DNA from 2 places in the Caproicibacterium argilliputei genome. Region 2 is predicted to be linked to the other one. Evidence: a T-box and tRNA genes for the amino acid it is inferred to sense, from the RefSeq annotation. Region 2 holds a T-box; the other holds one or more tRNA genes.

Region 1 (14,610 bases), 150 kb from region 2:
CGTAAGTCTCATAAGTATATGAATCATTATAGTTCATATACTCGCTGTCATTTGTATCTTCACTGTCAGGGTAATCTTTCATAAGAAAGGCATATGCTATTTTCCCAATACGTAGAGCTTCTTCGTCCCCCTTATGGTGGAGCATATACATTATATGAGCCAATTTAATATCATTCACCGTTGCATCAGGAGAAATGCCCAATACCTCATACGGATCTATTGTAAAATCATCTGAGGACGAATCTTCGGCAGTAGGATTGGCTGCCCCTGATTTAACTGCATCATACGCCTGATTAATTTCCTTCATCTTTTCAGATGCAAGGTCAGCTAAAGGATTACCCACATAATTATCTGGATGGTATTTCTTTGCAAGATTTCGATAAGCTATTCTTATATCTTCCGGTGTTGCATCGGGTGAAACGCCCAATATTTGATAACAATCCATTTTCATCACCAAAATTTGTATTTATAGGATAGCTTTATTATACCAAAGTGATTTGAAAATGCAAGTGCAAGTCCGACAAATTGTCGCACTTACACCTCTATGCCGGAGTCGGCCTGCACCAGCTGCTTGATGTAATCCTGTAAAGAGTTATAACCGTGCACCACCGCATAGGCGCGCACAACATCTCTGGAGCCTTTCTTAAAGCGTACCTTCACATCATCATGATTAGTATTATATTTGTCGACAGCTCGTCGCTGCGCTTCACTTGTTTTCATAATATCCCCCATTTCTCATTTTAAGCATAACACAATCTGTGAAATAAGGGTACTGATATATTGCACAATTTTTAGCTTACAGATTTAGTGATTTTACAGCTTGTGATATAAAGGTACTCATTGTATAATGGATATAGGAATCAGGAAAGCAAAAGAAAATGAGCAAGAAAAAACCGCCTTTTCAGGCGGTTGGAAAATTCCTACTTGATTTCTAAGCCATAATATGGTATTATGGCGAAGTAAGTAGAAATTGAATATGCAAACCACAGGCTGTTGAACGTCCACAAAACGTCCAGCAACCATGCGCCATAAAGGTTTAACACGAACCGTTATGACTTGTGAAATGCAGTTACTCGCTAGTATTATAGCGTTAACTTCATACATTTGTCAAGCGACTTTCATTCTAACCTTTTGCGCAGGAGAATGGAAGCCGTTTCTTTTTTTGCTTCACAACAACTTGTTCCGGACGCGCCAAGTAAAAAAGCGCCACAATGTGCATTGTCTTTATCTTCTCGGTAACTCGCCAGCTTCCGTAGCGTGACGGACTGTTCAATGCAGCGGCTACTTTGAAAATATTGTAATGCACTTGTGAGATCTTTGAAAACCCAAAAGTCTTGTGTATCTTAATCCCTGTCCGGCGCGCAAACGTCAACGTGTACCGAGAGGACACGACAGTGAAAGCGCAAAGCCTGTGGGTGGCCATGACCTGTAATTGAGAAGCGAGCCACAACTCCCACCAACTGACATCGGCTGTCAGTGGCAATAATCCCGGAAGGAACAATGATACTTGCACATTGAACGCATCACCGCATTGTGTGCGCCCTGAAAGGACTGTCCGGTGTGTTTACACCCCGGCAATGGACAAGCATTCGCCATGCTCGTATGCAAGACTTAAAAGTTTATGATAATTTTTTTGCAGTGTTCACAGCGCTGCTAGAGGTTATCATAAACGGATGTGCTTAGTATTTCAAAATGCTAAACATATCCGTTTATGATAACAAGGCCAGTTGCAACCACAACTCGCCTCATTATCACAATTTTTGGTGGACGTTATAGGACTCGAACCTATGACCTTCCGCACGTCAAGCGGATGCTCTAGCCAGCTGAGCTAAACGTCCAAATATTATTTCTTCTCAACAGCGCTTGTTTATTATACTGCAGTTTCGCAGAAAAAGCAAGCTTTTTTTCAAAAAATGCGTTTACGGCGCTTTTTTCTGAGCAGAACGGCCATCCCTTGCCACCAGCAGGAATGCCCCACCCGTCACAGCCACCACTGCCAGCAGGCCTGCAATCATCAACCAAATCTGCGCCAACCATGCACCTGCAAAGAGCAGCAACAGGCAGCCGGTCTCCGCAAACAGACATTTGCCCAAAAAGCGACCCGTCCGCCATTGGTCAGCCTTCTTTTTTTTGTCGGCAGGCACACTGCTGAACAGCGCTGCAACTCTGCCGGCGCGTCCGCGCACTAATTGCACCGCCAGCAGCAGCAGCACTGCCATCGCCGCTATTGGAACCACATACACTGCAATCTGCATTTTCCATCATCCATTCCGCTTCTTTTTCAGGTGCTCAACAATATAAGCAACCAAAGCAACGGTCAGCACAACCGCCACGACAAGCATTGCAATCCTAAAGACAAAGGAAAGTACATTGCAAAGCAGAACAATTACAACAATAAAAAGCGCAAACGCGCCGACCTTTTTCCAAAACGGTGTATCCATTTGCTTGTCCTTCTCTCACATTTTCTTAGAGTCATTTTAGGATGAATTCTCTGTGTTGTCAAGTAGTTGACATTTTGCGATAAACAATTTATAATATACAATTATATTTTATAAATTTTCACCAGAAACGAGGTGCCCACCATGCCTGTCATTACCATTGCCCGCCAGTATGGAAGCGGCGGCCGCCGAATTGGCCGCGCCCTTGCTGAAAAACTGGAGTTGCCTTACTATGACAAAGAACTGGTTGCACTTGCTGCTAAAAAAAGCGGCATGAGCGAAGAAGTATTTCAGAAAGCTGATGAACGCCACACCAGCAGTCTGCTGTACTCCCTGGTGATGGGCAACTACTCTTACGCCATGCCCGGCACCGCCGCGAACCTGCCCCTGAATGACCAGCTGTTTCTACTGCAGACACAGATTATCCAGGAAGCCGCCAGAAAAGGGCCGTGCATCATCGTCGGTCGCTGCGCGGACTATATTCTGCGCGACTTTCCGCACGTGTTCAAAGTGTACCTCTATGCAGACCGGAAGCTGCGCGTGCAGCGTACCATTGAGGAATACGGTGTTGACACACAAAAGGCAGGCGACATTGTTGCCAAAGTCGACAAGCGCCGCGCCGCTTACTGCAACTTTTACACTGGCGCCAAGTGGGGCAGCCCGGAAAACTACGACCTGTGTCTCAACACCGGCAGCATTGGTCTGGACAACGCCGCACAGTTGATTCTGCGCGCATCACAGATGAAACTGGGCTGAGGACCGCAGCCCCGCGCGGATGGCTTCCCGCTGTGCCTGCGGCACGCGGTTGGACTCGGTGATTTTCTGCAGCGCTTTTCGGTAGGTAAACGCATCCAGACGACTGCTGTGCAGGTACGCAGTCGTTATTTCCGGGCAGTGCACATAGTAAACTGACACCGCCCACGCCGCCGCCATCTGTGCATAGTATGCCCGGCTGGTCATCCGATCAATCCGCTGCAGCGCCGCCTGTGCGTGGTCTGTATCCGCAAAGTGAGCCAGCAGCATCACCAGCCCGAAGCGTGCAAAGTATTCACGTTCGTCTGCCAGATACGGCTGCAAAAACCGCCAAACTGGCTCTGGCGCCCTGCGCGCCACCCGCAGCCCAGCGCAGAAGCTGTCGCACACTGACCAGTTATTGATTTTCGGCACAAAATTTTGTACATATGCAAGGGTTTCCTGCGGCTCCGCTTTTGCGCAGCCAATGACCATCCCCTGCAGCATCGTTTCCTCAAAGTAATCGTCCGGGCACCCCCGCAGAAACGTTCGCCAGTCTTCGCGGGCCAGTTCCCGGGCGATTTTTCGCAGATGCGGCAGGCGCACGCCGAGCAGCCTCTGTGCCGCCTCCGGCGGAAGCAGTCTGCCGGAAAATGCACAGTAAGACGGCTCTGCAAGCGTGTGTAGGATTTGCTCCAACTCAAAAATTTCCATACAGGATTCCTTTCCGGTCACCCTGCTCCAGCTGCAGCAGGTAGGCTTTGGTTTTTAGCCCGCCGCCGTAGCCGGTCAGCGAACCGTTTTTGCCGATGACACGGTGGCACGGCACCACAAGCAAAATCGGGTTGCGGTGATTCGCCATGCCGACTGCCCGGCAAGCTTTTGGGTTTCCCACTGCCTGCGCAATCTGCCCGTAGCTGCGTGTTTCCCCATAGGGAATCTGCAGCAGGGTACGCCACACCCGCTTTTGAAACGGCGTTCCCTTCGGAGCAAGCGGCAGGGAAAACACTTTCCGCTTGCCTGCAAAGTACGCTTGCAGCTGCTGCACCGCCATTTGCAGCAACTGTGTTTCCTGCTGTATCCCTATGGCGGGCGGTGTTTCGCTTTTTCTGATTTCCGTAATTGCCTGTCCGTTTTCCATCACCCAAAGCGTGCCGACCGGCGAGTGGTACGGCAAAAAAGACCGCATGACTGCGCCCCCTTCCCTTTTCTCTCCCACAAGCATACCATACTTCCGAAATTCCGAAAAGAGCCGCCGCAGGAAAATACACCTGCGGCAGCTCTCATTCTAAAAATCTCCGATATTTTATGCTTTTTCCACACGGTCGCGGATACCCTTAAAGACCTGAATCAGCAGGGTCGGCGCAAACGCAAGCAGTAGAATCTGCATGGCGTGTTCGCCGGTCAGCGGCGCCACCAGGAACAGTCCCTCCATTGCCGGAACGAACAGCACCAGTGCCAGCAGTGCCACTCCGGCAAAGAACGCCAGCAGCGAGTAAGGGTTTGAGGTGAATTTCAAACGGAAAATGGACGCGCGGCCGCGACAGTTAAAGCCGTGGAACAAGCGCGCAAGCGTCAGCGTCGCAAATGCCATGGTGCTGGCAAGTGCCGCGCCGCCCGCGGAGTAGCCGCTGTAAAACGCGAGCATCACAAAGACAGCAATCAGCAAACCCTGCCCGAAGATTTTGCGCAGCAGGCTGCCGTTTAAAATGGACTCCTTCGGGTTGCGCGGTTTCTGGTCCAGCAGGCCGCGCCGCGCCGGTTCCATGCCAATGGCAATGGCGGGCAGGCTGTCGGTCAGCAGGTTAATAAAGAGCAGGTGCACCGGCGCAAACGGCACCGGCAGCATCATCAGGGACGTAAACAGCACACACAGAATGGCGGACATATTGCCCGAAAGCAAAAACTGGATGGAATTTTTGATGTTTGCAAACACACTTCTGCCGTTTACAACTGCTTTGACAATGGTCGCGAAATTGTCGTCCGAAAGAATCATCGAGGCGGCATCCTTGCTGACCTCAGTGCCGGTAATGCCCATGGCCACGCCGATGTCCGCCTGCTTGAGCGCAGGCGCGTCATTTACACCGTCTCCGGTCATGGACACGATACATCCGCGCCGCTGCCACGCCGTGACTATGCGGATTTTATGTTCAGGAGAAACGCGGGCGTACACCGCAATATTCGGCAGCTTTTTGTCCAGTTCCTCGTCAGTCATAGCGTCCAGCTCCGTGCCGTTGACCGCCAGGTCGCCATCCTCGAAAATGCCGATTTGCTTCGCAATCGCGGCCGCCGTCACCTTGTGGTCGCCGGTAATCATCACAGTGCGGATTCCCGCGCGCTTGGCGTCGGCAACCGCCTGCACAGACTCCTCGCGCGGCGGGTCAATCATGGAAATTAACCCGATAAAGATAAAGGCATTTTCATCTTCAAATGTCAGGTCGCGCACTTCCGGCAGTTCGCGGCAGGCAAACGCCAGCACGCGCAGACCCTGCTCGGAAAGCTCCTGATTCACGCGCGCAATCTCGGCACGCTCGCTGTCTGTCATCGGCACAATGCCGTCACTGGTAAACAGATGGGTAGAACGCTGCAGCAGCACGTCAATCGCGCCCTTGGTCAGCAGGGTCGGTTTGCCGTCAATTTCGTGCAGCGTACTCATCAGCTTGCGGTTCGAGTCAAACGTTAACTCGCGCAGGCGGGGATGCTGCTTCCGGTAAGTGGTTTCCTCCACACCGAACAGGCTGCCCAAATGCACCAGTGCCACTTCGGTCGGGTCGCCAATGGCCGTGCCCGCTTCCTCATCTTCTGTTGCGTCACTCGCCAGCAGGGCAGTCTTCAGCAGCAATCGCTGCGGGTCGTTTGCCAGTTCCAAATCTTTGCCGTCCAGCATGGCATGGTCAGCATAAATTTTCTGTACGCACATCCGGTTCTGCGTGAGCGTACCGGTTTTGTCAGAGCAGATGACCGACACGGAGCCGAGTGTTTCCACCGCTTTTAAATCTTTAATAATGGCGTGCTGCTTCGCCATCTTCTGGGTGCCGACCGCCTGCACGATGGTTACAATGGAAGAAAGCGCCTCCGGAATGGCGGCAACCGCCAGCGCTACAGCGAACATCAGCGAATCCAAAATGGGCATATGCGTGCGGAATACAGAAAGCAGGAACACCACAGCGCTGATTGCCATAATGACTATCGAAAGCTTCTTACTGAAATCATCCAAACTTTTCTGCAGGGGGGTACGCCGCTGCTCAGTTTGGTTCATCAACGCGGCAATTTTACCGAGTTCCGTCTGCATACCGGTGCCGGTCACCACCACGGAAGCGCGTCCGTACGTAACCAGCGAGCCGGAAAAAACCATGTTTTTGCGGTCACCGAGCGCCACCTTCTCCTGCAAAAGCGTTTCTTCCGACTTTTCCACATCCACGCTTTCGCCGGTCAGCGAGCTTTCATTCACTTTCAGCGAAAAATTCTCTGCCACGCGGCCGTCCGCCACGACCAAATCGCCCGCCTCCAACAGCACGATGTCGCCGGGCACCACCTGCTCGGAGGGCACCTCCATGCGGGTGCCGCCCCGCAGGACTTTGGCAGTGGGGGTGGACATCGCCTTTAAGCTGGCAAGGGACTTTTCCGCCTTCACATACTGCACCGTACCCAAAATCGCATTGAGAATCAACACCGCAAAAATGACGATGGTGCTTTCCACCTGACCGGAAATCATAGAGATGATTGCCGCCACCGCCAGGATGGCGACCAGCAAGTCTTTAAACTGCTCCAAAAACACCACAAAGGTGCTTTTGCGCTTGCCCTCGTCCAGCTTGTTGGGGCCAAACTGCGCGAGGCGTTCCGCCGCCTGTGCAGCGGTCAGCCCCTGTGCGCCGGTCTTTTCTTTCTGCAGGGCTTCTGCTGCGGAAAGGTTGTAAAAATTGTCTGCCATTTGATACGCTCCTTTTTTTAGCGCGTGCGGCAGGCAATAAAAAAGACTTATCGCCAACCGTTCACGCAAAGATGAACAGTCATCGAAAAGTCTTGTTACCGAATTCGGCACACACTGCCAGGCTGTAAGGCCGAGGTGTTGGCAGTGCATTTTCAAACTACTCCCTTTAAGAAGACAAGAGCTATTATACGGGAAAACACAAAACTTGTCAAGCGCTGCCCCCTGGTACATTTCTGTATAAAGAAAAGCCTCACAGACTCCGCAGCGGCATCGGCTGCCCTGCTGTTCTCCTTTTGGCTGTGAAAGCCGTACCACTATTCTGCGCGCATCCTGCTGTGATTATCCGACACACATGGAAAACCCATCAGCTCACCGCAGCGCACAGAAGTCCTCAAAAATCTGCCGATAGTGCGCAGAAAAAACGCTCCCGCGCCGCCAGACAAACGAAAAATCGTGTGCCAGCGAAAAATCCCGCAGCGGGACGCGCCGCAGCAAGCCGTTTTGCAGTTCCTCCTGTACCGCGGTTTCATACAGAAAAGTCACACCGCAGCCCGCACAGGCCATCTGCTTCAGCATCAGAATACTGTTCACCTCCGCCCAATGCGGAAAATCCTCCAGCATCAGGTTGCGGCTGTGCAGATAGGTTTCCAAAATACTACGTGTGCCGGAGCCTTTTTCCCGCACCAGCAGTCGCTCTTCCAGCAAATCCTCCACGGTTTCCACCGACCGGTGGAAAACATAGTCCTGCGCGCAGACGGCGACAAACGTTTCTCGCGCATAGGGAATCGCTTCATACTCCTTTTTCGGAAAAAAACCTTCGACTACGGCAAAGTCAATTTTCCCCTGCTCAATTTGTGTCAGCAGGTCGGTCGTATCCGCAATTACCAGTCTCAAATTCAGCTGTGGGTTCGCCTGCAGATACCGCAGCAGCGGCGGCAGAATTGCATAAGGTCCCGCCGTAAGCGTAGCGCCAAATATCATCTGCCGCGCCCCGCCGTCAATCTGCCGCAGTTGCTGTGCAAGCAGCAGCGAATCGTGCCGCATGGTAACCGCAGCGGACTGCAGCGCGCGGCCGGCCGGTGTCAGGGTCAGCTTCTTTCCGTGATTTTCAAACAGCTTAACCTGATATAGCTCTTCCAGCTGCTGAATCTGGTGGGATACCGCCGGCTGCGTAAGATGCAGCCGCTGTGCCGCGTGTGTAAAGTTCATAGTTTGGCAGACTGTAAAAAATGTTTCCATCCGATAATCCAGCATAGCATCGCCTCCTGCTTTCTATTATAAAACAAATTGATGATAAAATAAATATTTATAATTTTATTTTATCGAAGAAGCGTGTTATGATACTTGCTGTAGAAAGGAAGGAAACATACAATGAACTTTTTGAAACAAAACGGAAAGGGTCTGCTGCTCTGCTTTGCCATCGCCGTACCCGCCATGCTGCTGGGCACGCTTTTCCCGGTGATTGGCGGTCCGGTGTTTGCCATTCTCATTGGCATGGTGCTGGCACTACTGCTGAAAAAGCGGACATCCCTTGACCCTGGCATCAACTTTACCTCCAAGAAAATTCTCCAGACTGCAGTTGTTCTGCTGGGGTTCGGTATGAATCTGGCAGATGTGCTGGCAGAGGGAAAGCAGTCCCTCCCCATTATTGCGGCAACCATCTCCACCTCTCTGCTGACATCGTATCTGCTTTATAAAATTCTGAAAATTCCAGAAAACAGCGCTGTTCTCGTTGGCGTCGGTTCCTCCATTTGCGGCGGTTCTGCCATTGCGGCAACCGCACCGGTCATTGATGCAAACGATGAAGAAATTGCGCAGTCAATTTCTGTAATCTTTCTTTTTAACGTCATTGCCGCCATAATTTTTCCGGCACTCGGCGGCGCGCTCGGCCTTTCTAATACCGGATTCGGTCTGTTTGCCGGTACTGCCGTCAACGACACCTCTTCTGTCACGGCAGCGGCAACCGCTTGGGACGGAATCCACGGCAGCAACACGCTGAACAGCGCGGCAATCGTTAAAATGACACGGACACTGGCCATTATTCCCATCACGCTGGTGCTTTCCCTGATTCGTACGCGCCGTTGTGAAGAAGCATCCGGCGCAAGCAAAGTGCAGCTGCGAAAAATTTTCCCTTGGTTTGTCCTGTTCTTTGTTCTTGCTTCGGTCGCAACCACGGTTTTCTCCTTTCCGGCTGCGGTGACAGGCCCGCTGACATGGCTGAGCAAATTTTTCATTGTGATGGCAATGGCCGCCATCGGTTTAAACACACACATTGTGAAATTGATTAAAACAGGTGCCAAGCCGATTTTCCTCGGCTTCTGCTGTTGGGTTGCCATCAGTTGCGTCAGCCTGCTGATGCAGCGTTTTCTGGGTATTTGGTAAAACAGCTTCTCTATGAAAGCATAAAAAACCTGCTGCGGGAATCCATACTTCCCGCAGCAGGTTTTTTCATTTACTGCATTTCCACTTTGATGACCACCGGGTATGCGCTTTTCATAAATGGCGCCTGCAGGTGCAGCCCCGCGGTATCGCGCGTCCACTTTGGCTTTTCCGTGCAGCCCAGCACCGACAGCTTCTGAATCAGACCGTGGAACTCCGGAATATTTTGGTTTTCAGGCAGTCTCAGGGAGCGCACGGTCACACAGCCGTCTTCCGGCCAGCGCAGAACTGTGCAGTACAGGCTGCCGCCGTGTACCGTGAAGCGGATATCCGCCGGCGTGTATGCAGGCTCCTGACTGTCTGTAAACTGCCCCTGCGCCTCTTTGGTCGGCCCCTCGCCGCACTTGCGCCACGGGCGGCTGCCATAAATCGCCTCGCCGTTCACCTGCAGCCAACCGCCGACTTCCCGCAGGATTTTCTGGTCGGTGTCCGGAATGGTGCCGTCGGACTTCGGCCCGACATTCAGCAGCAAGTTGCCGTTTTTGCTGACGATATCCACCAGCTCCAGCAGAATCTGACGCGGTGTTTTATAATCCAGGGAATCCGTATAGCACCAGGAATTGTTTGCAATGGCGGTATCAGACTGCCAGAAGAACGGCTGCGCCTGTGCAAATTTGCCGCGCTCCACCTCCACCACACCGCTGCCAAACATCATGGAATCATGTTTGTAGCAAATGGCGGTCGGTTTGCCCCACTGTGCGCCACGGTTGTAGTAATACGCCGCCAGCCGCCGCAGGTAGGGCTTAAAGGCTTCATGCTGAATCCACCAGTCAAAGTACAGCACGGCAGGGCGATAGCGGTCAATCAGCTCACAGGTGCGCAGCAGCCAATCGGTCAGGTACGCTTCCGTAGGGTATGGCTTGCTCTGCAGGTCTTCAGGATTCGGTTCCGGCATGGCGGGCCAGTAAAAATCCCCGCGGTGCAGCGGCTCATGAATGTCACTCGGAAATTCTTTGCCGTGACTCATAAAGAACCAATGCTCCGCGCGGTGCGACGACGTGCAAAACGTCAGCCCCTGCGCCTCCAGCGCAAGCTTCAGCTCACCGAGGATGTCGCGGTGCGGCCCCATTTCCCACGCATTCCAGTGTGAAAGTGCACTGCGATACATCTGAAAACCATCATGATGCTCTGCCACTGGAAACACATACTTGGCGCCGGCCTGCCGAAACAGCGCCGCCCACTGCGCCGCGTCAAACTTTTCCGCACGAAACTGCGGAATAAAGTCTTTGTAGCCGAACTGTTCCTGCGCGCCGTAGGTTTCCCGGTGGTGCTCGTACTCCGGCTTCCCCTGGATGTACATATTGCGCGAGTACCACTCATTATTGAATGCCGGCACACTGTAAATGCCCCAGTGCAGGAAAATGCCGAATTTTGCTTCACGAAACCAGCGCGGCGGCTCAAACGCGGCCAGCGAATCCCAGTTGTCATGAAACGGCCCCTGCCCGACCACCCGGTCAATCTCAGCCAAATATGCCTGCTCGTCAAAGGGAATTGTGCTCTCTGTTCCCATTTTACTCACCTTTCTTTCCAGTCAAATTCGACAGTGTCCAAAAATGCTTTCGCCAAAATCATGTGACCCTGCAGGTTGGGGTGCACACGGTCCGCGCTGATGTAAAAATAGGAAAGCGACTGCAGATATCGGTCGATTCGTTTCTGCACGTCGATGTACGGCAGCCCAAACTTTTCCGCAATCCTGCGCGCAATGGCGGCGTACTCATCCACCCGCCGGCGCATGGGATCGCTGCGGTTCAGCTCCATAAAAAACGGACTAAAAATGAAAATATTCTTTACCTGTGGCTTGGTCTGTTCCAGCAATTCGCAGTATGTCTGCTCGTACTCCGCCGGACTGACCGTTTCCAGCTGCTGCAGCTCCCCGTCAAACTGGCGCCAGACGTCGTTAATGCCAATCATCACGGAAAGATAATCCGGATGCAGGGCGGTCACATCCTGCTTCCAGCGTGCTTTCAGGTGGCGGATGGTATCGCCGTTGACGCCTTTATTAACCACCATGATTTTCTGCTCCGGCGCCAAGCCGGTCAGCACAGCATTGACCAAACGGACGTAGCCATCGCCGTAGGAGTCCCACGCAGCCGGCGCCGCCTGATAATTTCTGCCGCAGTCTGTCACGGAATCTCCAATCATGACCAGCCTGCTTCCTTTTTCCAGTAACATTTTAAAGTCCTCCTAATTCATTACACCCAGAAAAAGAGGGCGCTGACTTGAGCCAGTGCCCTCCTGTTTTCAGCGCTTATTTGCTGCTGGCGCTGCTTCCGTTTGTCTTCATGATCGTTTCGCGGGCAGTCTGCTGATCCTTTGCATCCTTCATATCCACCGCCAAAACCTGGTCGTAACCCAAGCCCTTCACTGTGGTCTGCATATCCTTCAGAAGACTGTTAAATTCATTTTCATCCTTTGCGAAAATCATTTTCCAGGAATCTGCAACAATAACCTGCTTGCACTGATTGCGCAGCGTTGCGATGTCGGAACTGACCTCCGGCGCAGCGTAACCGCTGCCGGGCGCTACCATCAGCATATCATGTTTTTTGAGATAGTCAATCGTTGTTTTTGTGCCCATCTTTTTCTGCCAATCGGTGTCCAGTGCCGTTGTGTTTTCGCTCAGCACGCTGTCCCACATGGTGTAAGAATAGGTAGACTTGGTTTCGGGGTCGATGTCGACCGGCGTAACGGTGTTAAAGTTCAGCTGCGAAACGCCGTCTTTCCAGCTGCCGCCGCCATACGACGCCGGAAGTGTTGCGTCGCCGCCAAGCTGCGCTTTCTTGCCGAACTCCGTCAAAGCCGGCTTTCCGTCCTTCATTTCCCAGGTCAAGCCCTTCGGGCCGGCGCCCATGGTATCCTCAATGCCTTCCGGCGAGTAGAGCCAGTCGATAAAGTCTGCCAGACGCTGCGGATCCTCCGCCTTGCTGCCGATGGAAATGCAGTTGGAGGGATTGCCGTTCGGCACACAGCCGTAGGAGAAAATTTTCATGTCGTCAATCGGTGCCAGCATGAAGCCTTTGCCAGCCTGCTTATGTTCGGTTGTGTTGTAAGCGGCCTGCCCCAGCCACGGCCACGGCGAGTACAGAACCTGACCGTCCTTGTACTTACTGTTAAGCGTATCGTAGTTCTGTGAAGTGGACTCTGGGTCTACCAAACCCATCTGGTTCGCCTTAAAGAACAGCTTGAGCACCTTGTTGTAAATCGAATTGCTGTCGACGATGCTCTGGTAATCGCTGCCGTCTGCTTTGGCAAGCACAAAGCCCATCTCATCGTAGCCATACAGGCAGGTAGGCTGCTTGGCATTGTTCATCATGTTGTCGTCCCAGTCTTTAAAGAGGGAGACAGCGTAGGTCTTTTTGCCGGAGTCGCTCTTCGGCACAGCATCCTGCATCTTTTTCCAGACTGTGAGCAGGTCATCCATGCTCTTCATTTCCGGATAACCGGCTTTTTTGTAAGCATCCCAGCGGACATACGGGCCGAAGGTCGGGTCCAAGCCTTCACTAGGGGTGTCTGCAGTCTGGCTGGAAATCTGGCTGGGGATTGCCCACATTCCTGTTTTTGACGCCAGCTTGTTGGTTTCTGTGATGGCGCTGCTGTAATTAGAAATGTTCTTTTCATTCTTCATCAAGTCGGTCATGTCTGCCAGAAGACCCGCCTTAACCATCGTCGAAAGCCGTCCGTTGTTGGCACCGGTCAGGATTAAGTCGCCCAAGTCGCCTGCGGCGGAGCGTGTCTGAAACAGGGTGTCGCCGCCGCCTGCCACGTTCGGCGCGATGATGTTCAGCTCCATGTTAAACTTATCCTTTACAATTTTTGCAAACCAGCCGGACTGCTTGCCCTGATAGTTTGCCTGGCTGTCAAAGACATCCACGGTAATAAACTTTTTGTACTTGGAACTGCCCGTGCCGGTATCGGAAGCGGCGGTGCTCCCCGCAGCGCTGCCGGCAGAAACGGACGACGAGCCGCTCCCCCCGCTGCAGGCTGTGCTGCTGACCAACATTGCTGCACAGAGCAGTGCAGCGGCTACTCTTTTTGTCACTCTCATTGTTGCAATCCTCCCATTTGTATGCATTGATACCTATTATAAAACAGGCTTCTTTTTGCCTGCTTCAGACAACTGTTTTGCGGGCACGCACCCGCTGACTCTTACCCTTTGACCGAACCAATCATAATGCCTTTGACAAAATACCGCTGGAACATCGGGTAAATAAACAGAATCGGCAGCACCACAATGACCGACACTGTCATACGGATAGAAGTCGGCGTCTGCTGGGTGGCGAGCGCCGCCATATCCATGCCGGCGGTGCCGTTGTTTTTCACCAGCATCGCCAGTGAATTCGCCTGATTGATGTACTGGTACAGCAGGTACTGCAGCGAGTACAGCTTGGTGTCCGTCACATAAATCAAAGTATCCTGAAAGGAGTTCCACTGACCGACTGCCGCAAAAATCGCCACCGTTGCCAAAATCGGCGTACAGGTTGGCAGAATAACTTTCCAGAATACCGTCAAAATGCCCGCGCCGTCGATTTCGGCGGCCTCCTGCAGGGCGCTTGGAATGGACTCCACATAGGTTTTCACCAGGATGATGTTAAATGGCTGCACAATTGCCGGCAGAATGTAAACCCAAAAGGTATTGGTCAGGTGCAGATTTTTCATGGTGATAAACATCGGAATCAGGCCGGCGTTAAAGTACATGGTGATAACCAAAAACCGGTACCAGAATTTGCGCCCCCACATCCGCCGCTGGGTGAACATAAAACCCAGAAACGCGGACGCCATCACGGTGCAGACCGTGCCGATAACGGTACGGGCGATGGTCACGGTTGCCGCCAACGGCAGCCCCTCCAGCTGCAGCACCTGCACATAGTTTTGAAAATGAATTTGCTGCGGCAGAAAGTTGATTGCGCCGTTTGCGCTCAAGCCGTTCGCGCTGATGGTGTTGATAATCAAATAGTAAAACGGATATGCGCAGATCAGCGCCATGACGGCAAAGAACAGGTAGTTGCACAGATTAAAAATCACCGCGCCCTTCGTTAGGGGCTGCTTCTTTTTTTTAATAGATACCACAGGTTT
Region 2 (14,610 bases):
ATTGGCGAGCACAGCGAAGGCGCCATGGGAATGCTGGAGGTGCTTCCAAAATTCCGGCGCATGGGAGTGGCCTCTGCGCTGGAGGCGGATGCGGTTAACCGGAACCTTGCGGCAGGGCACACCGCTTTCTGCGATGTCATCCTCGGCAATGAGGCTTCTTTTGCGCTGCAGCGCACTTTGGGGCTTTCTGTTGCCGCGCGGCCGCATTACTGGCTGGCTGCGCCGGAGCGTGCGGAAAATTGACTTTTGCCCCGCAAAATTCTATAATGAATGCAAATGGATAGCAAGTACAGGGGGTGTGTGTATGCCGGACGAAACTTTAAAAGCCAAAGAACTGAAAACCACCCGCCGCCGCGAGGCAATTCTGGAGGTGCTTCGCACAGCACAGAAGCCAATGACGGCGGAGGCGGTCTACATGGCGGTTCTGCCGGTCATGCATATGAGCGTTTCCACGGCGTACCGCACGCTGGCAACGCTGACGGAAAAGGAAATTCTGTCAAAGGAGTTGGGGCAGGACGGCAAGGCGTACTTTCAGCTGAACGACCACCGCCACTGCCACTTCCTGCGCTGTACCGGCTGCGGCGAGATTATCCCGCTGGACGGCTGTCCAGTTGAAAAGCTGGAGAAAGAATGGGCGGCAAAAACCGGGTATCAAATCACCGGACACAGCCTGGAACTTTCCGGACTGTGCCCGAAGTGCGCCGCAAAGAGGAGTGGGAAACCGCATGAAAAATGAATGGGCAAGGACGGAACTGCTGCTGGGCGGACAGGCACTGGAGGAGCTGCAAGCGTCTTCCGTGCTGCTGTTTGGCGTGGGTGGCGTGGGCGGCTTTGCCGCGGAGGCGCTTTGCCGCTGCGGCATCGGTTCCTTTACGCTGGTGGATAAAGACACCGTCAGCCTGTCGAACCTGAACCGGCAGATTATCGCTCTGCACAGTACCATCGGGCAGTACAAAACCGATGTGATGCGCGCGCGGATGCTGGACATTAACCCCCGTGTGCAGGTGGAAAGCTGTCGCCTGTTTTACACAGCGGAAAATGCGGAGCAGTTTGACTTTGCACACTACAATTATGTGATTGATGCGGTCGATACAGTCAGCACCAAGCTGCTGATTGCGCAGCGCGCGTATGAGGCGCGCGTGCCGGTCATCAGCGCGATGGGTGCCGCGAATAAGCTGGACCCCACGCGCTTCTGCGTGAAAGATATTTTCCAAACGCAGATGGACCCGCTGGCGCGCGTGATGCGCCGGGAATTGCGCAGGCGGGGCGTGCCGAAGCTCAAGGTGGTCTGCAGTGAGGAGCCGGCGCAGGTTCCGCGGCCAAGTGAAGAGCCGCCAGCCCCCGGCAAGCGCACCACGCCGGGCAGCGTGAGCTTTGTACCCAGCGTGGCGGGGCTGATTCTGGCGGGCGCGGTCATCAGGGAGCTTACCGGTCTTTCTACAGGAGCACAGATATGATAAAAGCGGTTATTTTCGATATGGACGGCACCATTTTTGACACAGAGCGGATTTACCATGATGCCTGGATGGCAGCCGGTGTGCCGGAAGAATTGTACTGGCAGATGATTGGCCGCGGCCACGCGGAAATCCAGGAAATGTTCCGGCAGCATATGGATGTGCCGCCACAAGTGCTGTATGAGCGCTGTGATGCGGAAACAAAGCGGCTGCTGGCGCCGGGGGTACCGAAAAAGCCCGGTCTGGATGCTTTGCTGCAGCACCTGCGCCAGCAGGACTACCGCATGGCGCTTGCCACGTCTTCGCTGACCGAAAATGCTGGGGAAAAGCTGCGCCGCGCGGAAGTGACGGACTTTTTTGACGTGGTCATCGGCGGGGACCAAGTGGAACATGGCAAGCCCGCGCCGGACATTTACCGGAAAGCCGCCGATGCAGTGCACTGCGCACCGGCGGAATGCATGGTGCTGGAGGACAGCTTTAACGGGGTGCGCGGCGGGCACGCGGCGGGGATGTACACGGTGATGATTCCCGACCTGCTGCAGCCGGACGCGGAAATCCGCGTGCTGGCGGATGCAGTACTGCCCTCTTTGGCAGAAGTTGCGCCGCTGCTTCTGCGGTTGGCAAATGCTTGACATTCCACTGCGGCGCGCTTATAATGCAACTATATCGATAACAGCAGCGATGGGGAAAAAGACACCGGCACATAGCTGCAGAGAGCAGGCGGAACGGTGAAAGCCTGTGCGTGTGCCGGTGCGGATAAGTCACCCCGGAGCCGGCAGCCTGAACGCAGAGTAAGGCTGCCCGTTTGCCGGCGTTAACGGAACAAGCGGGCCTTCGGGTCAATGCGGGTGGTACCGCGGAATGGGTTTGTACATTTCGCCCCGGACAGGAGTTTTTTACTTCTGCCCGGGGCTTTTTTAATTTTGAAGGAGGAAAACGGAATGAGCAAGGAACTTGCAAAAACCTACAACCCCGGCGAAGTGGAAGACCGGATTTATGATTTCTGGCTGAAGGGCGGTTACTTCCACGCGGAGCCGGACCCGAAAAAGGAACCGTACACCATTGTGATGCCGCCGCCGAACATTACGGGGCAGCTGCACATGGGGCACGCCATGGATAACACTCTGCAGGATATTTTGATTCGCTGGCGGCGGATGCAGGGGCGCGACACGCTTTGGGTGCCGGGCACCGACCACGCCTCCATTGCAACGGAAGCAAAAATTGTGGAGGCTATGCGCAAAGAGGGCATTACCAAGGAGCAGATTGGCCGCGAGGAATTTTTGAAGCGTGCGTGGGCGTGGAAAGAAAAGTTTGGCGGACGCATTGAGCAGCAGCTGCGCAAGCTGGGCGTTTCTTGTGACTGGGACCGCAAGCGCTTCACCATGGATGAGGGCTGCAGCAAAGCGGTTCGGGAAGTTTTTGTGCGCTTGTATGAAAAGGACTTGATTTATCGTGGCGAGCGCATCATCAACTGGTGCCCCCACTGCAAAACCACGATTTCCGACGCGGAAGTGGAGTTTGTGGAGAAGGACGGCTCTTTCTGGCATTTGCGTTATCCGTTTAAAGACGGCAGCGGCTACCTGGAGCTTGCCACGACCCGTCCGGAAACCATGCTGGGCGATACCGCCGTGGCGGTGCACCCGGACGATGAACGCTATAAAGACATCGTTGGCAAAACTTTGATTTTGCCGCTGGTCGGGCGCGAGATTCCGGTGGTTGCGGATGCGTATGTGGAGCAGGACTTCGGCACCGGCGTTGTGAAAATTACGCCCGCGCATGACCCGAACGACTTTGAAGTCGGCCGCCGCCATAACCTGCCGGTCATCAATGTGATGAACGAGGACGGTTCCATCAATGAAAATGGCGGCAAGTACGCCGGTCTGTCCGGCTTGGAAGCAAGAAAGCAGATTGTGCAGGAGCTGGACGAGCAGGGCTTCTTGGTGCGTGTCGAGCCGATTCAGCACAATGTTGGCACGTGCTACCGCTGCCACAGCACGATTGAACCGCGTGTTTCCAAGCAGTGGTTTGTCAAAATGGAGCCGCTGGCAAAGCCGGCGATTGCCGCCGTGCGGGAAAAGAAAGTCCGCCTGATTCCGGAACGTATGGACAAGATTTATTTCAACTGGATGGAAAACATCAAGGACTGGTGCATCTCCCGGCAGCTCTGGTGGGGTCACCGGATTCCCGCGTGGTATTGCGAGGACTGCGGGGAGATGACTGTTGCCCGTACCGCGCCGGACACCTGCCCCAAGTGCGGCGGCGCCCACCTGCACCAAGACCCGGACACGCTGGACACTTGGTTCAGCTCTGCGCTGTGGCCATTCAGTACCTTGGGCTGGCCCGAAAAAACCGCGGAGCTGGCGCATTACTATCCGACTAACACACTGGTCACCGGCTACGACATCATCTTCTTTTGGGTGGCGCGCATGATTTTCTCCGGCATTGAGCAGATGGGCGAGGTTCCGTTTGACACGGTGCTGTTCCATGGCTTGATTCGGGACAGCCAGGGCCGCAAGATGAGCAAGTCCCTGGGCAACGGCATTGACCCGCTGGAGGTGGTTGACAGCTACGGCGCGGATGCATTGCGCTTTACACTGATTACGGGCATCAGCCCCGGAAACGACACGCGCTACTCGGAAGAGCGCGTGCAGGCAAGCCGGAACTTTGCCAATAAGATTTGGAACGCTTCGCGCTTTATTTTGATGAACATCGAGGGCAAAGCGGTGCCGGACGCCCTGCCGCAGGCGCTTTCTATGGAGGATAAGTGGATTCTGCACGCCTTTAACCGGCTTGCCGGAGAGATTAACGACAATCTGGAAAAATTTGAATTTGGCATCGCCGCGCAGAAGCTGCACGATTTCCTGTGGGAGCAGTTCTGCGACTGGTACATTGAAATTGCCAAGATTCGTCTGAACGGCAGCGATGAAGAAGCGGCGCAGCAGGTGCGCCAGGTACTGGTGTGGGTGATGAACCGCACGCTGGCGCTGCTGCACCCCTTCATGCCGTACATCACGGAGGAAATCTGGCAGACGCTGCCGCATACCGGCGAAGCGCTGATGGTTGCGCTGTACCCGCAGTACGACACGTCGCTGACCTTTGTGCAGGATGCGGAAAAGATGGAGGCCATCATGGCGGCGGTGCGCGGCGTGCGCAACCGCCGTGCGGAAATGAACGTGGAGCCGTCCCGCAAGACGAAGCTGTACATTGCTTCGGACAAAGCGGATACCTTCCGCGCAGGGGAAGAAATCTTCAAGCGGCTTGCGTATGCAACCGGCATTGAAACAGCGGCTGCCTTTGACCTTTCGGGTGCGGTGACCATTGTGACGCCGGATGCGAAGATTTTCATCCAGATGGATGAACTGGTCGACAAGGAAGCCGAGCGCAAGCGGCTGACCAAAGAATTGGAAACCGCGCAGAAGGGCTACCAAAACGCGCAGGCGAAGCTGCAGAATGAAAAATTCATGAGCAAAGCGCCCGAAAAAGTCGTTGCGGGCGTGCGTGCCAATGCGGAAAAGCTGAAAGCACACATCGAACTGATTGCATCCAGCCTGGACGCACTGAAATGACGTACGAGGAAACGCTTGCAAAGATTTTTGCGCTGCACCGCTTTCAAAAGGTGCCGGGTCTTGCACATCTGCGCAGCCTGCTGCACATTCTGGGCGACCCGCAGGAGCGGCTTTCCTTTGTGCACGTTGCCGGAACAAACGGCAAGGGTTCCACCAGTACAATGATTGCGTCCATGCTGCGCAAATCCGGGTACCGAACCGGTCTGTTTGTTTCACCGTTTGTTACGGATTTCTGTGAACGCATACAGCTTAACAACCGCCCGATTTCCCACAGGAATCTTGCCCAGGCGGCAGAGGAAGTTTTTCCGCCGCTGCTGAAACTGGAACAGAGCGGGCAGGAAATTTCCGAGTTTGAAGCGATTACCGCACTGGCACTGTATTGGTTTGCACAGCAGGCCTGCGAGGTGGTTGTGCTGGAGGTCGGTCTTGGCGGCCGGCTGGATGCCACCAATGTCATCCGCGCGCCGCTCTGCGCGGTGCTGACGCATATTTCCTATGACCATACGGAGATTCTGGGAAATACGCTGACGCAGATTGCCACGGAGAAATGCGGGATTCTCAAGGAGGGCTGCGAGGTGGTTACAGCCGCCGGACAGGATTCGGAGGCGCTGGCGGTGATTCGCCGCACGGCGCAGGAGAGGCACTGCCGCCTGACGGAAACCGACCCCGCGCTGCTGCAGGTGGCGCAAGAAACGCTTACCGGAACGCGGATGCTGTACGGCACAGAACTGCTGGAGATGAGCCTGCTGGGGGCGTATCAGGTGACTAACGCCGCGGCTGCACTGACCTGCGCGCAGGTGCTGCGTACTCGAAAAGGGCTGTGCCGCATGACCAAGGCATCTGTCGCCGCCGGACTTGCCGCCGCGCGGATGCCTGCCCGCTTTGAGGTGGTCAGCCGCCGCCCGCTTGTGGTGATTGACGGCGCGCACAACCCGGACGGCGCGCGGGCACTTGCGGAAAGTCTGCGCCGCTATCTGCCTGGAAAGCATCTGGTGGCGCTGACCGGTATGTGCGCGGACAAAGACACGGCACACTTTGTGCAGACGCTGGCGCCGCTGTTCGCGCAGGCGGTCACACTGTCGATTCAAAATCCCCGCACCCTGCAGGCAGAGGCGCTGGCGGCGCTTTGGCGGCGGGCCGGTGTGGAAACACATACCGGCAGCTATGCGGCGCAGGCACTGGCGTATGCGGTGCAGCTTGCGGGGGCGGACGGCGCCGTGGTGGTCTGCGGCTCCCTGTACTTTGCCGGGGAGCTGCGCCCGATTGCACTGGAAATGCTGCCGCTGCTTCGGTAAGACGGCTTAAAAATGAAACGATGAAACCGGCACCCTGCTTTGCGGCGGGGTGCCGGTTTTTTTGCTGTCCGGAAAAAATAGAAAAAAGACTTGACAAGCCATCTGTATGAATGTATTATTGTATTACGCACTTAGTACAGTAGAACAATTAAACAGGAAACGTGAGGAGAGAAGCATGACGGAAGCAGTTATTACAGCGAACAACATCACAAAAGTTTATAAAAAGACCGCCGCGGTTTCCAATCTGAACCTTCAGGTGACACAGGGGGACATTTACGCGCTGGTTGGGCAGAACGGCGCGGGCAAAACCACCCTGCTGAAAATGATCTGCGGCCTGACCCCGCCGACTTCCGGCAGTCTGGAGCTTTTCAGCCAGACCACGCCCCACAGTCTGGCGGCGGCGCGCGCGCACATGGGCACGATGATTGAAACGCCCGGCTTTTACCCGTATCTTTCCGCAAAAGACAACCTGGCGTATTACCAGATGCAGCGCGGCAGTAAAAACAAGGCTGCCATCGGCGAGGTGCTGGAATTTGTTGGGCTGGCGGACGCGGGCAGCAAAAAGTTCCGCGACTTTTCGTTGGGCATGAAGCAGCGCCTCGGCCTTGCGTCCGCCATTGTGGACAGCCCGGATGTTTTGGTTCTGGATGAGCCGATTAATGGTCTGGACCCCATGGGGATTAAGGAGTTTCGTGAAATTATCCGCAAGCTGAATCGAGAACGGAAAACCACCATTCTCATTTCCAGCCATATTCTCGGTGAACTTTCGCAGATTGCCACGACCTATGGGTTCATCAGCCACGGCGAGATGGTGGAGCACATCAGCGCGCAAAATCTGCAGGAAAAATGCCGCAGTTATCTGCGGATTGACACCGACAATGCGCAGACCGCCGCAAACCTGCTGCAAAGCCGGTGCGGCTGTCGCAACTTGGAAATCGTGAATGCACACACGCTGCACGTCGGGGAACGGATGGATGATGCGGGTATGTTTGTCAAGGAACTGGTGGAAAACGGCATCACGGTTTCGCAAGTGTACCGCGCGGGTATCAATCTGGAAGAATACTTCATTCAGCTGATTGGGGGAACAACGAATGCTTAAACTCATTTTTGCGGATTTTTATAAAGTGTTTCACCGCACTTATTTTTATGTTTTGACACTGGTGCTCGCTGCGCTCGCTGTTTTCGTGGTGGTATCGCTGCATACTGGCTCACCGCAGGCGGATACGGTCAGTGTGGCGCTGCAGCTGGCTTTGCAGTATTTGGTGATGCCGGTCATGGTCTTGCCATGCTTGACGGATATTGTTTTGAATGAGGAGTACCGCGAGCACACGGCAAAAAACACCATGGCCTATGGCACCAACCGGGTGATGCTTTACAGTGCCAAGCTGATTACGGCATTTTTGCTGGGTGTGCTCATGATGGCTGTGGTGCTGGGTCTGTATTTTGCTGCTTCCATGGTTCTGCTGCAGCACGACACAGCGCTGACCGGCGCGCTGCTTGGCGAGTTCTTTATCCGCATCGCCGCGTCCTGTGTGGTTTATGCGGCGTGTCTGGGCATGGCGGCTTTCTTCAGTACGCTGTGCAGCCGCAATACGCTGTGGCTGTTCCTGTTTTACGGCGCGTTCCTGTTTTCTGACCTGCTGCTAAAGCTGCTGCGTTTGGACGGCGGTACGGCATATTTGCTGAAAACGCAGATTCTCTCCGTCAGCGGAAATCCGGTGAATCAACTGCTGCGGCCGGTGCTGATTTCTCTGGCGACGCTGGTGCTGTTTTACGTGGCGGGAACCGTTCTCTTCTGCAAGAAAGACATGAGCTGACCACAAGAAAAAGAAAATAGAAACAGGAGGGCATTTCCCTCCGGCGTATCTCTCTCCCTTCGCTTGCTGCGTTGGGTGGGGGATACGCTTTTTTTATGCGCAGACGGCGCGGTGTGCAAACGCGGCATTTTGCGGGCGCTTCTGCACAGGAATCGCCTAAGTTCTATGATTTATGACTTAATAATTACGTTACTTATTTATATGTGACGTGAAAAGCATCGTATGGCACTTCATACGTCTGGGGCGAGAAAACAGGCGCGATTTTGCTTTGTACCGGACTATATTAAAATTTATCACAAAAATATTTAATTTTATAGAAAAGTATTGACAATATAGCGCATAAGACTTATACTTTACCTCGTAAAATAATGACGTAATTATAACGTTATTAAACGGAGGAGGCGCTTTTTTTGAAAAAGCCAGTCAAACAGTCTGTTTCCATTGCTTTGATTCTGGCAGCCGTTACCACCATGGCAACCGGCTGTCAGGGAAATGCCGGCGGGGAATCCGGAAAAACCGACGCCAACGGCATCAAGACCTTTTCGTTTTACCAGCTGGGGGCAACCACCGCAATTGACCTTTCTAACACCACGGTGGGCAAGGAAATCACCAAAAAGACCGGTGTCAAGCTCAAGTGTGACTATCAAGTCGGCGGCGACCAGGCAACCATTGCCACCACGCAGACCGCAAGCAGCGACTATGACGACTTCCTCAACTGTGGAAACGAATTCGATGTTTACCGCGACGCGGGCGCACTGGTTCCGCTGGAAGACTACATAGAGAAATACGGCACAAACATTAAGAAATGGTACGGCAATGACTTGAAAAAACTGAAAGACCCGAAGACCGGCCATATCTACACACTGTCGCCTTCGCGCAAGCCGGTGACGCCGCTGTATGCAACGGCAGGATTTTATGTCCAGAAGCGCGTGCTGGCCGCGAATAATTATCCGCGTAACATGACCCTGGATCAGTTCTTTACCATGCTTGAAAATTTCGTGAAGAAGAACCCCACCTATCAGGGTAAGCAGGTGATTCCTTTTGAGGCGCGCGGCGACAAAGACGGCCTGTACCTCATCAGCAATGTCGGCAATTATCTGGCGGGCCGCCCAAACACCGGCGGTTCCTACTTTGACGCGGACGGCACCGCGCACAACTTCGCGCTGGCGTCCTGCACGCACGACTACCTGAAAAAGCTGAATGAGGAAGCGCTTAAAGGCATTGTGGATTCGAACATTTTTGCGCAGACGCAGGATCAGGAGCACGCCAACATCGCAAACGGCAGAGCACTGGCGTTTTATGACGAGAGATGGTCTATTACCCAGCAAATTCAGTCACTGGAACAGCAGAAAATGTACGATGAAGTGCCGATTGCCATTAACGTGACGTTTGACGGCTCTACCAACGAATCCTACAACGGCATTTCCAGCATTACAGCTTCACAGGGCGTCTGCATTTCCAAAAGCTGTAAAGACCCGGTCGCGGCGTTTCAGTTTTTGGACGCCATGTGCAGCGAGGACATCATGAAGCTGGTCAATTGGGGTATTGAGGGGCAGGATTATGAAATGAAAGACGGCAAGATGACCCTGACCGATAAACAGCTTGCACGCATGGACGACACGGACTATGCACAGAAGCAAGGAGTCGGCTACTGGTGGGTTTTCCCGCATCCCAATCTGGATGCCGACACGAAGTTCAGCGACGGCAACGCTATTTCGCCGCAGAATACGGAAACATATGTTAGTTCCAAGTATAAATCCTATGAAAAAGAAGTGCTGAAGGCGTACAACATCCCAACTTTTTATGAGATGTTTAAGCCCTCACAGGACTCCAAATTCGGGTTTGGCTGGGACATTACCATTCCGGATTCCATGACAGACGTAAAGACCGCTTCCCAGAAATCCAGCGAGCTGACGCAGAGGTATCTGCCAAAGCTAATCTTTGCAAAAAGCGGCGAGTTTGAGTCGGTTTGGGAGTCTTATAAAAAGGATATGACCGCCTGCCACTATGACGCTTCCGATGCCTACCTGACCGAACAGGCGAAGAAACGCATTCAGGATTGGAATTAAGGCGTCGCTGCGCACGCTTCCTGTTCCTGAGCAAAACGGAGAAACAAGTTTGACGCAGGGTTTGAGTTCTGCTTGGTTTTCGTCTTGGCTTTCAGACAAAATCCAGGCAGGATCCAAACCTTTTTTGAAAACAGCGCAGCACTGCGTGCTGCATTTGTAATTGGAGGGATTGAAGATGGGAAAATCAGGCGCAGCCGCATCTCAGCTGTCGGGAAGAAAACGGAACGGAAACGGAGGATTTGCCGCCTCCTGCGGCGGCTCTCACAAGCGATTTTCCGAGCGGGTGTTTGAGCAGAAGGAACTGATTTTGCTGACACTGCCGTTCGTTGTTCTGCTCTTTGTTTTTAATTATGTGCCGCTCTGGGGCTGGATTATGGCGTTTCAAAACTACAAGCCGGGGCTGGGCATCTTTCAGTCGGAGTGGGTGGGGCTGGCAAACTTTAAGGCTCTGTTCGGGGACTCCGAGTTTTACATTGGTATCCGCAACACGCTGGGCATCAGCATCTTAAAGCTGGTTACCGGTTATGCTTTCTCCATCCTGCTGGCAGTGCTCATCAACGAAGTGCGTGTCAGCTGGTTTAAGCGGACGGTGCAAACCATTTCCTACCTGCCGCATTTTGTCTCCTGGGTAGTGGTTTCCGGCATTGTGTACAGCTGCCTTTCCACGGACGGCGGCGTGGTCAACACGGTTCTGCTGCACCTGCATTTGATTTCCAAGCCGATTTCTTTCATGGGAACTGCCAATCTGTTTTGGGGTATCATGGCAGGGTCTGACTTGTGGAAAGAGGTCGGGTGGAACTCTATTATCTACATAGCAGCCATGTCCGGCATTGACAGCTCGCTTTATGAGGCGGCGGATATGGATGGTGCCGGCCGGCTGCGCAAGATTTTTCACATCACGCTGCCGGGCATTCTGCCAACGGTTAAGATCCTGCTGATTTTGAGCATCGGCAGCATTTTGAATGTGGGGTTTGAGCAGACCCTGCTGCTGTCCAATTCGCAGACATTGGATTACTCCCAAACGCTGGAGCTGTATGTTTACAATTACGGCATGGAAATGGGCCGGTACTCGTTTGCAACGGCGGCGGGTATTTTTAATTCGGTGGTTTCTCTGGTGCTGGTGACCACGTTTAATAAGCTTTCGCGGGTCGTGACCGGCGAAAGCGCCTTTTAAGCGGCGAAAGGAGGAAGGATTCTATGAAAAGGAAAAAGTTCACCTCCAGAAAGACGACCGGGGATTTGATTTTCGACACCGTCAATGCAGTCCTGCTTTTGCTTCTGGTGGTGGTGACGCTGTATCCGTTTTTAAACACGCTGGTGTATTCGCTCAACGACCCGCTGGATTCTGTGAAGGGAAACCTGTACCTTTGGCCGCGGGTTTTTACGCTCAATAACTACACGGTCATTTTAAAGCAGCCGAGCATTTACACAGCGGCTCTGGTTTCTGTGCTGCGGGCGTTCATCGGCTGTCTGCTCAACGCGCTGTGCAGCGTGGTGGTGGCTTACACACTGACCAAAAAAGACTTTGTCTTCCGTAGGTTCTATTCCTACTTTTTCATTTTTTCCATGTACTTCAGCGGCGGCTTGATTCCCAGTTACTTCTTGATTCGGGATCTGCACCTGATGAACAATTTTCTGGTTTACATTCTTCCGGCGATTGTCAGCGCATGGAACATCATGGTGGTCAGAAGCTATATTGCCGGCCTGCCGGCGAGTTTGATTGAGTCCGCCAAAATTGACGGCGCCAATGAGCTGAAGGTGATTTTCCGAATCGTGGTTCCGCTGAGTATGCCGGTGATTGCCTGCATTCTGCTGTTTGTGGCAGTGGGGCAGTGGAACTCCTGGTTTGACACCATGCTGTACTGCGCCAATAACCAGTCGCTCAGCACGCTGTCGTATGAACTGGAGAAGGTGCTGCAGTCTTCCATGACCATTTCGCAGCAGAACTCCTCTGCCAATGCGCTGCTGCCGGAAAAACTGCGCAACGTGGTGACCCCGCAGTCGACACGCGCGACCATGACCATCGTTTCCATCATCCCCATCCTATGTGTGTACCCCTTCATGCAGAAATATTTTGTAAAGGGCATTACATTGGGCGGAGTGAAAGGATAAACCGAATTTTTAGGAGGGTAATTACGTATGCAATCTGTTCAAATTATCGGAAAAGACCTGCCGAATATCCCGTGGCAGGAAAAACCGGCGTCCTGTAGGGGCGTCATCTGGCGGCACAGCGGCAACCCGATTCTGCATTGGGAACCGACGCCGAAATCCGCGCGGATTTTTAACAGCGCGGTGGTTCCGTACCGGGGGGCTTTCATCGGCGCGTTCCGCGCGGACCACAAAGATGGAATTCCGCAGATCCACCTCGGCAGAAGTGCGGACGGCCTCAATTGGGAAATTGAGGATGAGGAAATTCACTGGGTGGATGAGGCGGGCAAGCCGTATCAGCCAAACTATGCCTATGATCCGCGCTTGGTGGAACTGGATGGCCGGTATTACTTTACCTGGTGCACTGACTTTGGCGGTGCGGCGCTTGGCATGGGCGTGACGGATGATTTTCACACATTTGTCCGTCTGGAAAATCCGTTTATTCCGTTTAACCGTAACGGCGTACTCTTTCCGCATAAAGTCAACGGAAACTACTTGCTGCTGAGCCGGCCGAGCGACAGCGGACACACGCCGTTTGGGGATATTTTTCTCAGTGAAAGCCCGGATCTGGTGTACTGGGGCCGTCACCGCCGGGTCATGACCAAAGGCGGCGGTTGGTGGCAGAATGTAAAAATCGGCGCGGGCGCGGTGCCGATTGAAACCAGCGAGGGTTGGCTGCTGCTGTACCACGGGGTTTCCGGCACTTGTAACGGCTTTGTGTACAGCTTTGGCGCGGCGCTGCTGGATTTGGAACAACCGAGCAAGGTGCTGTACCGCAGCCGCGATTACCTGCTGACACCGGAGGAACCCTATGAAACCACCGGATTTGTGCCCAATGTGGTATTTCCCTGCGCAACGCTGCAGGATGCCGCAACCGGCCGCATTGCCATTTATTACGGCTGTGCCGACACGTTTGTTTCAGTGGCTTATACAACGGCGGAAGAGCTGGTCGGTTGGCTGAAAGCCAATTCGCGCTTGCTGCCGGGGGACGATGTGCTTTACCGGTAAAAGGTGCACCGGTTTCTTTTTTGCAGGCGCAGACCTTGACAAACCGGCAGGTTCTATTATACTTATTGTGTAACGTAAATTCGCAAGAAGTGACGTTATCGATAAGGGCTAGGGCGGAAATCGGAAAATTTTAAGCAAATTGTTGGTTTCTGCGGAAGATTTGCCGGCGCTGCCTGAGCGGAATCTGTAAGGAGAAGCGGATCTATGAAAAAAAAGGTCAGTATGCAGGACATTGCCGACAGCGTAGGCGTGTCAAAAGTGACCGTGTCAAAAGTGCTGCGCGGCAAAAACGACGTCAGCGAAACCATGTGTCAGAAAATTCTCAGCGAGGCCGACCGACTGGGATATGTTTACAGTAAAAAGGCGGCGCCAAACGGGGTTTCAAAAATCGCGGTGCTCACCGCAGAGCACTTTTTCGGCGGCAACAACTGCTTCTATGTGAAGCTGTACAAATACCTGTCCGAAGCACTGGAAAAGATGAGCATTGATGCGGTTCTCAGCATTGTTGACCAGTTCAGCGAGGAGAATCTGGTGATTCCCGAAAAGGTGAAAAACCGCGAGGCGGACGGCGTGATTATCATGGGTCAGCTTTCCCGAAGCTATGTGGCCGGTTTGACGGCGCTGCAGATTCCGCTGGTGTTTCTGGACTTTTATTACGATGGCTTTGATGTGACCAGCATCAACACCGACAACTTTTTCAATATGTATGAGATGACCAACCTGCTGATTCGGGCAGGCCACACGAAAATCGGCTTTGTTGGCAACTTAAGCTACACCAGCAGCATCCAGGACCGCTTTCTGGGGTACTGCAAGTCGCTGCTGGAGCACGGCATTCCGTTGAACCGCAGTTGGCTTTTGGACGACCGTGAGAGCAACGGCACATATGTGGTGGCAAAGCTGCCGCAGAAAATGCCGACGGCGTTTGTCTGCAACTGTGACGAAGTCGCGATGCTGTTTATCCAGAACCTGAAAGAACACGGCTATCGCGTGCCGGAGGATGTTTCCGTTACAGGCTTTGACGACTCCGGCCACTCGCTGATGAGCGTCCCGACCATTACCACCGTACACGTAAATCTGGAGGAGATGGCGTTCCTCGCAGCAAAGGCGATTGTCAAGGACATCGGCAGCAAAAAGCCGAAAAACCGGATTTTGCTGAAAGGAACACTGGTCGCACGGGACTCTGTGCGGGCGCTGCCGGAAACGTCCGGTGGCTGCGCTTAGCCGCCAGATTTTATGCAAAGCAAAACCGCACC

The links. A T-box is a leader RNA that pairs with one kind of tRNA and senses whether it is charged. The one in region 2 lies ahead of PXC00_RS02290 (valine--tRNA ligase), so its partner is inferred to be a tRNA-Val.
Region 1: it encodes a tRNA-Val, which carries the amino acid that the T-box ahead of PXC00_RS02290 (valine--tRNA ligase) is inferred to sense. The anticodon was not compared.

What each region holds. Positions count from the first base shown of each region.
Region 1 covers NZ_CP135996.1:634,266-648,875, reverse strand. The annotation lists gene PXC00_RS03040 (DnaJ domain-containing protein) at 1-445, opposite strand, end outside; gene PXC00_RS03035 (hypothetical protein) at 535-720, opposite strand; tRNA gene PXC00_RS03030 (tRNA-Val) at 1,762-1,838, opposite strand; gene PXC00_RS03025 (hypothetical protein) at 1,920-2,255, opposite strand; gene PXC00_RS03020 (hypothetical protein) at 2,262-2,441, opposite strand; gene PXC00_RS03015 (cytidylate kinase-like family protein) at 2,583-3,194, shown strand; gene PXC00_RS03010 (DNA alkylation repair protein) at 3,174-3,884, opposite strand; gene PXC00_RS03005 (methylated-DNA--[protein]-cysteine S-methyltransferase) at 3,871-4,359, opposite strand; gene PXC00_RS03000 (cation-translocating P-type ATPase) at 4,477-7,101, opposite strand; gene PXC00_RS02995 (LysR family transcriptional regulator) at 7,471-8,355, opposite strand; gene PXC00_RS02990 (YeiH family protein) at 8,473-9,483, shown strand; gene PXC00_RS02985 (alpha-L-fucosidase) at 9,554-11,050, opposite strand; gene PXC00_RS02980 (SGNH/GDSL hydrolase family protein) at 11,056-11,712, opposite strand; gene PXC00_RS02975 (type 2 periplasmic-binding domain-containing protein) at 11,789-13,582, opposite strand; gene PXC00_RS02970 (carbohydrate ABC transporter permease) at 13,684-14,604, opposite strand.
Region 2 covers NZ_CP135996.1:481,457-496,066, forward strand. The annotation lists gene PXC00_RS02270 (GNAT family N-acetyltransferase) at 1-243, shown strand, start outside; gene PXC00_RS02275 (Fur family transcriptional regulator) at 305-736, shown strand; gene PXC00_RS02280 (tRNA threonylcarbamoyladenosine dehydratase) at 726-1,457, shown strand; gene PXC00_RS02285 (HAD family hydrolase) at 1,454-2,086, shown strand; T-box leader at 2,124-2,341, shown strand; gene PXC00_RS02290 (valine--tRNA ligase) at 2,396-5,020, shown strand; gene PXC00_RS02295 (bifunctional folylpolyglutamate synthase/dihydrofolate synthase) at 5,017-6,315, shown strand; gene PXC00_RS02300 (ABC transporter ATP-binding protein) at 6,491-7,414, shown strand; gene PXC00_RS02305 (ABC transporter permease) at 7,407-8,132, shown strand; gene PXC00_RS02310 (type 2 periplasmic-binding domain-containing protein) at 8,543-10,201, shown strand; gene PXC00_RS02315 (ABC transporter permease) at 10,377-11,375, shown strand; gene PXC00_RS02320 (carbohydrate ABC transporter permease) at 11,399-12,313, shown strand; gene PXC00_RS02325 (glycoside hydrolase family 130 protein) at 12,341-13,357, shown strand; gene PXC00_RS02330 (LacI family DNA-binding transcriptional regulator) at 13,562-14,578, shown strand.